4 regions of the Streptomyces altiplanensis genome follow, and region 2 is predicted to be linked to each of the others. Evidence: riboswitches for the same ligand, from Rfam matches in the RefSeq annotation. Region 2 holds a riboswitch; each other region holds the start of a gene.
What was found. A riboswitch is a leader RNA that binds a small molecule or an ion and turns the genes downstream of it on or off. The one in region 2 is predicted to bind cyclic di-AMP.
Positions count from the first base shown of each region.

Region 1: it holds a riboswitch for cyclic di-AMP, as region 2 does, so the genes downstream of both, ACWD0Y_RS22115 (M23 family metallopeptidase) here and ACWD0Y_RS10520 (transglycosylase family protein) in region 2, are expected to answer to the same signal.
Region 3: it holds a riboswitch for cyclic di-AMP, as region 2 does, so the genes downstream of both, ACWD0Y_RS28420 (M23 family metallopeptidase) here and ACWD0Y_RS10520 (transglycosylase family protein) in region 2, are expected to answer to the same signal.
Region 4: it holds a riboswitch for cyclic di-AMP, as region 2 does, so the genes downstream of both, ACWD0Y_RS23735 (C40 family peptidase) here and ACWD0Y_RS10520 (transglycosylase family protein) in region 2, are expected to answer to the same signal.

Region 1 is NZ_JBSFUB010000052.1:32,592-34,783, reverse strand. Features, by position in the region: gene ACWD0Y_RS22120 (M16 family metallopeptidase) at 1-621, shown strand, start outside; cyclic di-AMP (ydaO/yuaA leader) riboswitch at 850-1,019, shown strand; gene ACWD0Y_RS22115 (M23 family metallopeptidase) at 1,033-1,872, shown strand; gene ACWD0Y_RS22110 (GntR family transcriptional regulator) at 2,043-2,192, shown strand, end outside.
Region 2 is NZ_JBSFUB010000015.1:89,725-91,916, reverse strand. Features, by position in the region: gene ACWD0Y_RS10525 (transglycosylase family protein) at 1-800, shown strand, start outside; cyclic di-AMP (ydaO/yuaA leader) riboswitch at 1,068-1,238, shown strand; gene ACWD0Y_RS10520 (transglycosylase family protein) at 1,242-1,970, shown strand.
Region 3 is NZ_JBSFUB010000086.1:13,515-15,706, forward strand. Features, by position in the region: gene ACWD0Y_RS28415 (alpha-galactosidase) at 1-685, shown strand, start outside; cyclic di-AMP (ydaO/yuaA leader) riboswitch at 1,061-1,235, shown strand; gene ACWD0Y_RS28420 (M23 family metallopeptidase) at 1,238-2,192, shown strand, end outside.
Region 4 is NZ_JBSFUB010000060.1:647-2,838, reverse strand. Features, by position in the region: gene ACWD0Y_RS23740 (VOC family protein) at 4-390, opposite strand; gene ACWD0Y_RS23735 (C40 family peptidase) at 435-908, opposite strand; cyclic di-AMP (ydaO/yuaA leader) riboswitch at 912-1,074, opposite strand; gene ACWD0Y_RS23730 (hypothetical protein) at 1,409-1,705, opposite strand; gene ACWD0Y_RS23725 (ATP-dependent Clp protease proteolytic subunit) at 1,714-2,192, opposite strand, start outside.

The DNA.
Region 1 (2,192 bases), on a different contig from region 2:
ATCGTGGACCGCCCCGGCGCGGTCCAGACGCAGCTGCTCATCGGCCGGATCGGCCCCGACCGGCACGACCGCGTCTGGCCGGCCCAGGTCCTCGGCACGTACTGCCTGGGCGGCACGCTCACCTCCCGCCTGGACCGCGTCCTGCGCGAGGAGAAGGGCTACACGTACGGCGTGCGCGCCTTCGGCCAGGTGCTGCGCTCCGCGCCGGACGGGTCGGGCGCGTCGATGCTGGCGATCAGCGGCTCGGTGGACACGGAGTCCACGGGGCCGGCGCTCGAAGACCTCTGGAAGGTGCTGCGCACCCTCGCGGCCGAGGGCCTCACCGACGCCGAGCGCGACGTCGCCGTGCAGAACCTGGTGGGTGTCGCACCGCTCAAGTACGAGACGGCGGCCGCCGTCGCCGGCACGCTCGCCGACCAGGTCGAGCAGCACCTGCCGGACGACTTCCAGGCCCAGCTGTACGCCCGCCTCGCCGGGACGGGCACGGTGGAGGCCACCGCGGCGGTCGTCAGCGCCTTCCCCGAGGACCGTCTGGTCACGGTCCTCGTCGGGGACGCGTCGCAGATCGAGGAGCCCGTCAGGGCGCTCGGCATCGGTGACGTGACGGTGGTCGCCGGCTGACGGTCCGCCCGTCCGAGCCGATTGCGCAACTCCCTCAAAACGGGAGGTAGAGGGACCTCGGTGGCCGACAGGCCGCCGGGGTCCTTTGTGTATGTCCGTTTTGTTGCGGAGTTGCCTTTCTGGTCTGTGGGGTGCGTTACAAAGTGCGATGTCTTTTTGGTGATTGAAAGATCTCCCGTTTAGCGTCGGTCCGGCTGTCCGTCAGCAGTGAGCCGCATCCGCGGCACCGGGCAGTCATCGCCGAGTCCCCGTCAGGCGCGAGCCTGGGGAGCCGGGGACCCAAACCGTCCCTGGGGTGAATCGGACGTCCTTCCGTGCGCACGTACGGAGAGGGGTCCGTAGGAGACCTTCCTGCTCCGAACCCGTCAGCTAACCCGGTAGGCGAGAAGGAAGGAAAGGACCAGCCACTCCATGGCGTTCACCCGTGCCACCGGGAAGCACCGTCGTCCGAGCCGTCCGGGCCGTCTGACGCGCAGGAGCGCGAACCTCGCGGGCGTTGCCACCCTCGCGACGACCGGCGCCATCGGGAGCCTGGCCTCTCCGGCCCTCGCCGCCGGCTCCGGTGCCGGCGCCGACGCGGCCCACTCCGTCGAGGCGACCGGCCTGACCGAGGCCCTCGTCATCGGCGACTCCCTCGCCGACCGGATCGCCGCCCAGGCCGAGGCGCAGCAGCACGCCGCCGACAAGGCGGAGGCCGAGCGCAAGGCCGAGGCGGAGCGCAAGGCGGAAGCCAGGCGCAAGGCGGAAGCCAGGGCCGAGGCGAAGGCCGAGAAGGAGCGCGAGGAACGCGAGGAGCGCGAGGCCGAGGAGCGTGCCGCCCGTGCGGCGGAGCGCGAGCGCCTCACCGCCTACACCCTTCCGGTCGCCGGTTCCGTCGTGACCACCGGCTACCAGAGCGGCGGCTCGCTCTGGTCCTCCGGCAGCCACTCCGGCATCGACTTCCGCGCCGCGTCCGGCAGTTCCGTCGTGGCCGTCGGTGCGGGCACCGTCGTCGAGGCCGGCTGGGGCGGGGCGTACGGCAACAACATCGTCATCAGGATGAACGACGGCACGTACACGCAGTACGGCCACCTGTCGTCCATCGGCGTCTCCGTCGGCCAGGCCGTCGCCCCGGGCCAGCAGATAGGCATCTCGGGTTCGACCGGCAACTCGACGGGCCCGCACCTGCACTTCGAGGCCCGTACGTCTCCCGAGTACGGCTCCGACATGGACCCGGTCGCGTACCTGCGCGCGCACGGCGTGAACGTCTGACGCACCCCGGTTTTCCCGAAGGCCCCGGCTTCCCGCCGGGGCCTTCGGCGTTGGCCAAAAGATATCCATGAATTCCCGCCGCCCGTCGGAAATTGCGCACCGCTGCAATAGAGTCGCCGAACAGGTGTCAATCGACCGCGTTTCGCGGGGGACAAGGCGGAGGTCCGCTCATGCGCATTCCCGCGCAATCGGTATGCACGGCGATCCGTGACGACATCGTCTCCGGCGTCTTCGAGCGGGGCAGCCGGCTCACCGAAGAGCTGCTGGCGCGCCGTTACGGCGTCTCGCGCGTCCCGGTCCGCGAGGCCCTGCGCACGCTG
Region 2 (2,192 bases):
GCGCCGACCTCGCCAGCCGCTCCCAGCAGATCCAGGTGGCCGAGAAGGTACTGGCCGCACAGGGACCGCAGGCGTGGCCGAGCTGCGCGCTCATCTCGGGCCTGACGGAGGGTGAGGACGCCGGGCCGAGTGGCGGCGCGACCGCCGAGCCGGATGCCGCACCGAAGACCGGCTCCAAGACCGGCTCCAAGACCGGCTCCAAGACCGGCTCCAGGACCGGGACGCCGAAGAGTTCCACGGCTCCGGAGGCTTCCTCGGACGGAAAGGCGGCCGGAGCCGAGAAGTCCGCCGAGCCGACGGCGCCCCCGTCGGCCGACGCCGCCGATGCCGCGGAGGCCACCGCCGACGCCGAGACGTCCGACGCGCCCGCCCGTGAGGCCGCTGAGGCCACCCCCGGGAAGAGCGCCTCCACGGGCAAGCACCGCGGCGAAAAGGCCCGGGAGGACGCGGACGCCATAACTGGCGACTCGGGCATCGAGCGCGAATCGGGCCGCCACGCCTCGCGAGGTGACGGTCCGACACGCGACGCGGTCGGCACGGCCGGTGAGCAGGAAGCGGGAGCGGACACGGACGCAGGCGCGGACGCGGACGCGGGCGCGGACGCGGACGCGGGCGCGGACGCGGACAAGGGCAAGGACAAGGACAAGGACTACACCGTCCGCACCGGCGACAGCCTCTGGGACATCGCCGACGCGCATGACGTGCGCGGCGGCTGGCCGGCGCTCTACGCCGCGAACGAGAAGACCGTCGGGTCCGATCCGGACCTCATCGTCCCTGGCCAAAGCCTCGATCTGAACTGAAAACGGGGGCAGTTCGGGCCGCTATGTCCGCATTGGAGACAGTGAGACATGGATCTCTTTGCCTCATATCACGCGGCCGGCCCGAACGGTCCGTCAGTCTCGCCTCTGACCTGCGCGGATGGGGGTCGGGCGGGGGCGCGAATGGGCGATATTTCCGTGATGCTCCTCTTTGAACATCGAGGGCTCATGTGTTTACGGTCGAACCGCTCGCCATCGCGGGCCCCGTCGACCGTCACGCCGAATCCTGCCGTCGGTCGGGGGGAACCGACGCGTAAAGCGCCGTAGGCAGGAGCGGGGGACCCAGGTAGGCGCCGGGCCCGGACGTCGGAAGACGGACGGAACCGGCTTGGGGTTAAGGCGCGCGACGCAGGTCGCGCGGCCGGGCACTCATTGGCCCGAACCCGACAGCTCACCTCGTAGGCGTCGGTGAGGAGATGTCGCATGCTGTTTTCCGGCAAGGCCAAGCACCGTCGTCCGTCGAAGGCCGTTCGTATCGCCACGTTCGCCGGCATCACCGGCGCCGCTGTCGCCGTCCCGCTGATGGGCGCGACGTCGGCCTCCGCCGCCTCCGTCGAGACCTGGGACGCTGTCGCCCAGTGCGAGTCCGGCGGCAACTGGTCCATCAACACGGGCAACGGTTACTACGGCGGCCTGCAGTTCTCCGCGTCCAGCTGGGCCGCCGCCGGCGGCACGCAGTACGCCCCCACCGCCGACAAGGCCTCCAAGGCCCAGCAGATAGCCACCGCCGAGAAGCTCCTCGACATGCAGGGCCCGGGTGCCTGGGCCTGCGCCGGCGCCGGCGGTCTGACCAACGACGGCGTCGACCCGGGTGTCGACACCTCCGGCTCCTCGCAGCAGCAGGCGCAGCCGCAGAAGGCCGCGCCCCAGCCGCAGCAGACGCAGGAGCAGGCCGCCCCGCGCGCCGCCGAGCAGCCCGCCTCGCGCAGCGAGGTCCGCTCCGCGCCGAAGGCCGAGACCGCGAAGCCCGCCGCCCCGAAGGTCATCGAGAAGGGCGACGGCGAGTACAAGGTCAAGTCCGGCGACACCCTCGGCAAGATCGCCGAAGCGAAGAAGGTCAAGGGCGGCTGGGAGAAGCTCTTCGAGCTGAACAAGGACATCGTCGACGACGCCGATGTCATCTACGCGGGCCAGCAGCTGCACCTCAGCTGACCCGTTTCCCCCGGAGCACCCCGGTCCGGCGCGCTTCCCCCGTGCGCGCCGGGCCGGGGTTTCCTCTTTTCCCTTACTGATCAGTAGACCGGAACGCCGTTCCGCACATCCAAGAGTTACGTCCGCTATTGCGGGTATTCGGGCCTCTTCTTGTCCCAGGGGGCGGGCGAACGGCCGATCGACGCCCCCGGGCCGGTTAGGCTCTTGTCGCAAGGCCAAAGT
Region 3 (2,192 bases), on a different contig from region 2:
GCTGTGGACCGAGCATGTGCACGCGCTGTACGCGCTCCTCGACCGGCTGCGGGCCGCGCATCCGGACGTCGCCTTCGAGTCCTGTTCGGGGGGCGGCGGCCGGATCGACCTCGGGATCCTCTCCCGTACCGACCAGGTGTGGACCTCCGACAACACCGACCCGCTGGACCGGCTCGCCATCCAGCACGGCTTCAGCCAGCTGCACCCGGCGCGGGCGATGGCCGCCTGGGTCACCGACAGCCCCAACACGCAGCTCAACGGGCGGGTCAGTTCGCTGCGCTTCCGCTTCGTGAGCGCGATGGCGGGGGTGCTCGGCATCGGCGGCGACCTGGCCGGGTGGAGCGAGGACGAGATCGCCGAGGCGCGCGAGTGGGTGGACCTGTACAAGGAGATCCGGCCGGTCGTGCAGCACGGCGAGCTGTACCGGCTGCGGGCGCCCGAGGGCGGGCTCAGCGCGGTCCAGTACGTACGCGGGGACGACACCGTCGTCCTCGCCTGGCTCCAGGCCCAGCATTACGGCGAGCAGCAGCCTCCGCTGCGCCTGCGCGGGCTCGACCCGGACGCGGCGTACGCCTGCCTGGACACCTCGGCCGTGCACCGGGGTTCCGTACTGCTCCACCGGGGACTGCGCACCGCGCTGCGCGGTGATCTCGATGCCGCGGTCTTCCGGCTGAGGAGGGTCTGAGCCCTGCTCCTTCTTTCTTCGTCCCGTGTCCTTCCCGCTTCCCTTTCCCCGCCCTTGCGGTCCCCGGTCAGGGGGATGAGTTGCATTTGGGGCGAAACGGGCGATTCCGGGACAACTTCCTTTGTGGGGCCGGGAAATGGCAGAGGCAGCTGGTGAGCAGGATCATATTCGTGACAGTACGTGGCGAAGCTCCGTGTGCAAATGCCAGTTCACGGGCGGTGTGTAAAGATCCGTAATCCACGGAGGGTGACGGGAATTCCGTGGTGAATTCCCGTCAGCCAATGTCCGTGTGAATGGACCGGCTTGTACGGGGGAGCCCCGTCGGCTTACGGTCACCGCAATCCGGGTGGACCGCCGAATCCTGCCACCTCCCGGAATCCGCACTCACTCACTCACGCGTTGGCAGGAGCGGGGGACCCAGGTAAGTACGCCGGTGATCCGGACGTCTCGTGCGTCCGGACCGGCTTGGGGTGAAGTCGCGCAGCAGCGCGGCCGGGCATCTCCAGCCCGAACCCGACAGCTCACCTCGTAGGCGCCGGAGAGGAATGTTCCATGCCCGCAAAGGGTAAGCACCGCCGCCCGAGGTCCAACTCGATCACTCGCGGAATTGTCGCCGCGGGAGCGGGCGGAGCCGTACTCGCACTTCCCCTGATCACCGCCACCGGTGCGAACGCCGCGGAGAAGGCCGCAGCCCCGGCCGCCGCGTCCGCCGCCGCGGTGTCCGAGAAGGCGACGCCGCAGAAGAAGACCAGCACCAAGATCTACTCCGTGGTCTCCGGCGACTACCTGTCGAAGATCGCCGAAGAGCAGAACGTGCGCGGTGGCTGGCAGAAGCTGTACGAGGACAACCGTGAGGTCGTCGGCGGCAACCCCTCGCTGATCCTGCCGGGCATGGAGCTGACCATCGGCGCCAAGGCGTCGGCGCCCGCGAAGCAGGCCCCGGCGAAGCAGGCCCCCGTGAAGCAGGCCCCCGCGAAGCAGGCGAAGCCTGCGGCCGAGGCGCCTGCCGCGCCCAAGGCCGAGGCCGCCGCCCCCAAGGCCGAGGTCAAGACCGAGGCCAAGGCCGCGGAGTCCACTTCCGTGAACTCCGCCTCCGCCGCGCAGAGCACCGGATCCGGCTTCACCGCCCCGGTCTCCGCGAGCGTCACCACCCCGTACCGCGCCGCCGGCGGCAGCTGGTCCAGCGGCTACCACACGGGCGTCGACTTCGCCGCGGCCAGCGGCACCCCGGTCAAGGCCGTCGGTGCCGGCACCGTCGTCTCCGCGGGCTGGAGCGGCTCGTACGGCAACGAGGTCGTCATCAAGCACGACGACGGCCGGTACTCGCAGTACGCCCACCTGTCCTCGCTGTCCGTCTCCTCCGGCCAGAGCGTCGGCGGCGGCACGCAGATAGGCCTCTCCGGTTCCACGGGCAACTCGACCGGCCCGCACCTGCACTTCGAGATCCGGACCGGCCCCAGCTACGGCTCGGACGTCGACCCGCTGGCCTACCTGCGCGGCCACGGCG
Region 4 (2,192 bases), on a different contig from region 2:
GTGTCAGACGGGCTTGATCTCCTCCGCGCCGCGCTCCACGCAGAATTCGTTGCCCTCGGGGTCGGCCATGACGACCCAGCCCCGGCCGTCCTCGGTGCGGCGGTCGTCGACGATCCGCGCACCGAGCGCGCCGAGCCGCTCCACCTCGGCATCCCGCGTACCGTGCGGCGGCTGGATGTCGAGGTGGACGCGGTTCTTGCCGGCCTTGTCCCCGGGAACCCGTATGAACAGCAGTCCGGGCACACCGGGTCGCTCCGGATCGATCAGCACCTCGTCGTCACCCGGCTCGTCCAGCAGCTTGTAACCGGTCAGACGGGACCAGAACTCGGCGAGCGTGTACGGGTCGTGGGCGTCGAAGGTGATGTGACGTACCGGATTCAGGAAGGTCATGGCAGGGAAGGTATCTCCCCGGACCGGCAGCCGGCCGGGAAATATCAGCGCACGCGGCCGTACCAGACGCTCTTGGACCAGATCTTCTCCAGCTTCACCACGGAGCCGGACTTGGGCGAGTGCCAGATCTTGCCGCTCCCGGCGTAGATGCCCACGTGGTAGACGTTCCGCCCGGAGTGGAAGAAGACCAGGTCTCCGCGCTGACGGCTGGAGGCGGAGATGTGCCGGGTCTTGTTGTACTGGGACTGGGCGGTGCGTGGCAGGCTCTTGCCGGCCTTCTTGTACGAATAGAGCGTCAGCCCTGAGCAGTCGAACCGGCTCGGGCCCACCGCCCCGTACTTGTACGGGGCCCCCTTCTTCGACGCGGCGACGTTGAGCGCCTTCGTCGAATGCGATGCGGCCTGCGCCTCGGTGACGGCACCGGGCGCCAGCATCGTGGTGCCGATCGCGGCGAGGGTGAGAGCCGAAGCGGCTCCGGCCCGGGACAGTACGGACGGAACGTGCTTGTGCGCGGTCATGCGCAACCCTTCGTCAGCCGCCTGTGAAGGATGACCTGTCGGGTTCGGACAGGCGAAGATGCCCGGCCGCGGTGTGCGGCTTCACCCCGAGGGACGACCGTCTCCGGCCACCCCGTACTGCTTGGGTCCTCCACTCCTGCCGATGCACTCCTGTCGACCAGTCATCCGGAACGGCGGCAGGACTCAGCGTCCGCCCGGACCGCCCCGCCGCGGTGGCGGGGGCTTGTCGTCCCAGGGATCTTGACTCATGAATGGCCGGATTTCCGAGCCGAAACGGCATTTTGTGAGGCTGATCACCGCTGACCCGTTCGGGTGGACAGGGGTGTTTTCGGCACCGGACGCCGGTGCCTGACGACCGCCGTACCAGCGGCGGAATGCCCAATTCCGCCAAATGTGCAGGTGTGTTGCGCAAGCGGGGTCGTACCGCTGTTCAGGTATTTCCTACGCCTTTTGAGTGAGTTCCTCTCGTACGCCAATGGGGGTAGCCGACCGCGTGTTCCTCAACTCGCGGACACGGCTGGCAGGGTGACCCGGTCCGCCCGCCGCTCCCCGTCGAGCACGCGCAGGGCCCGCGCGAGCGTGGCGGCATGCACGCGCGTCTCGCCCCGCTCGTGCATCAGGGCGAGAGCGTCCCGCAGGCCGGCGGCCTTCCCGGCGAGCGCCTGGGCGGCCCGCAGCGCGCCATAGGTGTCGGTGCCGCGTGCGGGGTTGATCCGTCCCATCAGGTCGAGCACTTCGAGATAGCGGTCGACGAACTCGCACTCGGCGCGCGTCAGTGCGGGCAGCGGCGGCAGCATGCGCGGGTTCACCTCGGAGCGGGGGAGGCGGGCGCGGCCTTGCGGCTGTGCACGACGTGGTCCACCAGGCCGTACGCCATCGCGGCCTCGGCCGTGAGCACCTTGTCGCGCTCGATGTCGTCGTCGACGCGCTCCGTGCTCTGGCCGGTGTGCAGTGCGAGGAGCTGAGTGAGCGTCTGCCGCATGCGCGTCAGCTCCCGCGCCTCGATCTCCAGGTCCGAAGGCCGGCCGTGCACGGGCCGGCCGGTGGACGGCTGGCTGAGCAGCACCCGGGCGCCCGGCAGGGCGAGGCGCCTGCCCGGCGTGCCGGCCGCGAGCAGTACGGCGGCGGAGGCGACGGCCTGGCCCAGGCAGACCGTCTCCACGTCACAGCTCACGAACCGGATGGTGTCGTAGATCGCGGACATCGCGGTGTGCGAGCCGCCGGGGGAGTTGATGTAGAGCGAGATGGTCCGGTCGGGGGCGGCGTGTTCGAGGTACATGAACT